2 regions of the Comamonas sp. NyZ500 genome follow, and region 1 is predicted to be linked to the other one. Evidence: predicted binding sites of a transcription regulator. Region 1 holds the regulator's gene; the other holds the start of a gene.
The links. Region 1 encodes NrdR, which represses ribonucleotide reductase genes. Its sites were predicted from a motif close to CACNANATNTNGTG; they were not measured.
Positions count from the first base shown of each region.

Region 2: a site for NrdR is predicted at 1,462-1,475, ahead of JAO85_RS14605 (ribonucleoside-diphosphate reductase subunit alpha). Genes of this name have one in related genera too.

Region 1 covers NZ_JAEIJE010000011.1:144,265-146,657, reverse strand. The annotation lists gene glyA (serine hydroxymethyltransferase) at 1-1,018, shown strand, start outside; gene nrdR (transcriptional regulator NrdR) at 1,040-1,516, shown strand; gene JAO85_RS17005 (bifunctional UDP-sugar hydrolase/5'-nucleotidase) at 1,661-2,393, opposite strand, start outside.
Region 2 covers NZ_JAEIJE010000009.1:3,270-5,662, forward strand. The annotation lists gene JAO85_RS14605 (ribonucleoside-diphosphate reductase subunit alpha) at 1-1,338, opposite strand, end outside; gene ampD (1,6-anhydro-N-acetylmuramyl-L-alanine amidase AmpD) at 1,844-2,393, opposite strand, start outside.

The sequences.
Region 1 (2,393 bases):
GGCCATTGACCGCATCAAGCAGATCTTTGGCGCCGAAGCCGCCAATGTGCAACCCAATTCCGGCTCTCAGGCCAACCAGGCTGTGCTGATGGCTTTCGCCAAGCCAGGCGACACCATTCTGGGCATGAGCCTGGCCGAAGGCGGTCACCTGACCCACGGCATGGCGCTGAACATGTCCGGCAAATGGTTCAAGGCCGTCTCCTACGGTCTGAATGCCGACGAAGCCATCGACTACGACAAGCTCGAAGAGCTGGCCCGCGAGCACAAGCCCCGCATCATCGTGGCTGGTGCTTCCGCCTATGCCCTGCGCATCGACTTCGAGCGCTTCGCCAAGATCGCCAAGGAAGTCGGCGCCATCTTCTGGGTGGACATGGCCCACTATGCCGGCCTGATCGCCGCAGGCGTGTACCCCAACCCCGTGCCCCACGCCGACGTGGTCACCACCACAACCCACAAGAGCCTGCGCGGCCCTCGTGGCGGCGTGATCCTGATGAAGGCCGAGCACGAGAAAGCCATCAACAGCGCCATCTTCCCCGGCCTGCAAGGCGGCCCCCTGATGCATGTCATCGCAGGCAAGGCCGTGGCGTTCAAGGAAGCCCTGACTCCCGAGTTCAAGGCCTACCAGGAACAGGTCGTGAACAACGCCAAGGTGTTTGCCGAAACGCTGACCGAGCGCGGTCTGCGCATCGTCTCCGGCCGCACCGAAAGCCACGTGATGCTGGTGGACCTGCGCGCCAAGGGCATTACCGGCAAGGCTGCCGAAGCGGCCCTGGGTCTGGCTCACATCACCGTGAACAAGAACGCCATCCCCAACGACCCCGAGAAGCCTTTCGTGACCAGCGGCATCCGTATCGGCACGCCCGCCATGACCACCCGTGGTTTCGGCGAGGAAGAAGCCCGCATCACTGCCAATCTGGTGGCTGACGTGCTGGACAAGCCCGAAGACGAAGCCAATCTGGCCGCCGTGCGCGCCAAGGTGGCCGAGCTGACCGCCAAGTTCCCTGTCTACAGCAAGTAATTCCAGCTGCGCTGATCTGTCATGAAGTGCCCCTTCTGCAACCATCCGGACACGCAGGTTGTTGAGACCCGCGAGTCCGAGGACGGGGGCTTCATCCGCCGCCGCCGCCGCTGCGGAGGCTGCGACAAGCGCTTCACGACCTACGAGCGCCCCGAGGTCAGCTTTCCCACCGTGGTCAAGAGAGACGGCCGCCGTATCGAATACGAGCGCGCCAAGCTGCAAGGCTCTTTTCAGATCGCGCTGCGCAAGCGCCCCGTGAGCACCGAGCTCATCGATGCAGCCATAGAGCGCATCGAGGACAGGCTGCTCAATCTGGGCCAGCGTGAAATCGATTCCAGCCGCCTCGGCGAACTGGTGATGGATGAACTCAAGGGCTTGGACAAGGTCGGCTATATCCGCTTTGCCAGCGTCTACCGCAGCTTCGAGGATGTGGACGACTTCAAGAACATCATGGATGAGGTTCGCAGCCCCAAGGCCAAGGCCGCCAAAAAGCCCTAGCCCTGACCGCCGTGCCTTGCCATGCCAAAAGCCACCCTTGGGTGGCTTTTGTTTTGCGCGCTTGATGGCAGGCATCAGCTATGAACTAATGAGCATCTAGCGCCTGATCTAAAAGGAAATCAGACAAGTTTTTATCTGATTTCCTTAATGAACGCGCGTAACACGCTCCTTCAAAGGTAGCGCCATCGGCCCGCTGCGGCTTTGTTCGTGTACATGCTCCGCCAGTGCATCCAGATCCAGCATGCCGCCCACCACGTCGATGCCTTGCGTGAAAATGCTGAAATTGTCGCCGCCGCTGCCCAGGTAGCTCTGCAGTCCCACGCGGTAGCGCTGTGACATCTCGAGCAACCGACCGTTGAGGCGCAGCTCGCTCACGCGCCGGCCCGCGGGCAGGCGACGGTCAAAGCGGTAGCTGAAGCCCTCGGAGACCTGCAGAATGCGCGGCGCATTCACGGTGTTGCTGCCACTCTCGAATTGCTGCTCCAGCGCCTGGCGAATCTGCTCGCCCGTCAGACTCATCACCATCAGCGTATTGCCGAACGGCTGAACGCTGAACAGCTGGCCATAGTTCACGCTGCCGTCGGCCGCGGGCAGCAGGTCGGCGCGCACACCGCCGGGGTTCACAAACGCCAGTTGCGCTCCGCCCGCGGCAGCATCGCGCGTGGCCGCAAGTATGGCGTCGGCCACGATGCGCCCCATCACGCTTTCGCCATTGGCTTGCGGCATGCGGCTGACAGGTCCGGCAAGCCTGCCTGCAACGGCCTCGGCCAGCGGCCTGGCCGCAGCCTTGTAACGAGCAACCAGCGCCGCCACTTCGGCATCGGCATCAAAGACTACAAACTCGGGCTGCAAGCTCACCATGCCGCCAACGCTGCGA
Region 2 (2,393 bases), on a different contig from region 1:
CAGATAGGTGCAGACCGCGCCCTTGCGCTTGCCGCCCTGGTTCACGGCCACGGCCGTGTCGTTGACCACCTTGAGGAAGGGAACCACGCCTTGCGATTCGCCGTTGGTGCCCTTGATGCGCGAGCCCAGGGCACGCACACGGGTCCAGTCATTGCCCAGGCCGCCGGCAAACTTGGACAGCAGGGCGTTTTCCTTGATGGATTCGTAGATGCCGTCCAGGTCGTCGGGCACGGTGGTCAGGTAGCAGGACGACAGCTGCGAGCGCAGCGTGCCGCTGTTGAACAGCGTCGGGGTGGACGACATGAAGTCGAAGGACGACAGCAGCTCGTAGAACTCGATGGCACGGGCGTTGCGGTCGGGCTCGTTCAGCGCCAGGCCCATGGCCACGCGCATGAAGAAGGACTGGGGCAGCTCGATGCGGGTCTTGCGCACGTGCAGGAAGTAGCGGTCGTACAGGGTCTGCAGGCCCAGGTAGTCGAACTGTTCGTCGCGCTCGGCTTTCAGAGCCTTGGCCAGACGGGGCAGGTCGTAGTTCAGCAGCTCGGGGTTGAGCAGCTCGTTGTCCACGCCCTTTTGCACAAAGCCCGGGAAGTAGTCGGCATAGGCCGCCTGCATTTCTGCGGGCTGCACGTCGCGGCCCATGACTTCGCGCACGATGGTGTGCAGCAGCAGGCGGGCGGTGACGTAGGTGTAGTCGGGGTCTTTTTCGATCAGCGTACGGGCGGCCAGGATGGACGCCTTGTAGACCTCGGCCAGAGGCACGCCGTCGTACAGATTGCGCAGGGTCTCGGCCACGATGGGCGCGGACTGGATGTCGGCATTCAGATTGCGGCAGGAAGCGACGATCAGAGCCTCCAGGCGCTCCTGGTCCAGGGGCACGCGCTGGCCGTTGTCGGTCACATGCAGCACGGGCTTGGCGGCGGCAGCGGCGGCCACTTCGGCGGCCTTCTTCTGCTCGGCACGTTCCTGGTTGCGGCGCTCGCGGTACAGCACATAGGCACGGGCCACGTCCTGGTGACCGGCGCGCATCAGGCCCAGCTCGACCTGGTCCTGCACATCTTCGATATGGAAGGTGCCGCCATCGGGGCGCGAGCGCACCAGTGCGCGCACCACGCCTTCGGTCAGTTCGTTGACGGTGTCGCGCACGCTGGCAGATGCCGCGCCCTGTGCGCCGCGCACAGCCAGGAAGGCCTTGGTCAGGGCCACGGCAATCTTCTGGGGCGCGAAAGCCACCACATCGCCGCTGCGGCGGATGATCTGATAGCTGTCATTGGGGGAGGAAGAATTGGCTGCACCGGCAGGTGCGGCAGAAGGCAGTGAGTTCAACGCTTCTTGCATAAGTTCCTCTGAGTCAGTATGTGGATAGGCAGACAAAGGCCTGCACTGTGGGCAGGCCATCAAAAACACGATTCGGCGCCTCGGTTTACACATGGTTTGCACAGGGTGTGCACAACTTGTAAACACTAGATATGGGGTCTGAGGCTCTTCAAAACACTACCGGTAGTGTATCGCGCTTAAATCCGAGCGACCTGATGAAACTACTGAATCTGGCATTTCGAGCGCCGCTTGACAGCCGCAAAAATGACTTCATCCCGCATGAATAAAGGCCTGCGGCGCGGTTGCGCGCGGCGGCAGATCGGGCCGGAAATATGTAAAAAATTTGCGTGTTTGATGCAGGCGACAGTTGTTGCGCGCGCGCCATTGACATGCCGTTTCGAAGCCCCGCAACGATGGATGCTTGGGATTCTCAAAATGAGGAGCGCATAGCGATTGCTAGCACAGGATTTCAGCTGCAAATATGCATGAAATCGAGTACTGAAAGGCGGTAGGTGCTATGAAGATTTCAGGCCGCGCCTGAGGCTGCAGCACCGGGAGGGAATTCCCAGCTTCGGGTGCTGTCTGCGCTGGCCAGTTGCTGCTGCAGCCGCTGCCAGTCGAAACCGGGTCCGGGGTCCTGCTTGCGTCCGGGTGCGATGTGCTCGTGCCCGGCGATGTAGCGCACCGGATAGTGCGCCGCGATGGCCATGCAAAGCTGCTGCAGGGCCTGGTACTGCGGAGCTTCAAAGCTCAGGCCTTCCAGGCCTTCGAGTTCGATGCCGATGGAGTCGTCGTTGCAGCGCTCGCGCCCGCGCCACTGGCTCACGCCGGCATGCCATGCGCGGTCGTCGCAACTGACGAACTGCCAGATCTCGCCCTGGCGCGTGATAAAGAAATGCGACGAGACTTCGAGGCCGCGAATGCCCTGGTAATAGGGGTGGGCGTCCCAGTCCAGCTGATTGGTGAACAGTTGCTGCACCGCGCCTGTGCCGTACTGGCCAGGAGGCAGGCTGATGGAGTGGATGACGACGAGGTCGATCTGCGCATCCGCGGGGCGAGGGCCGAAATTGGGAGAT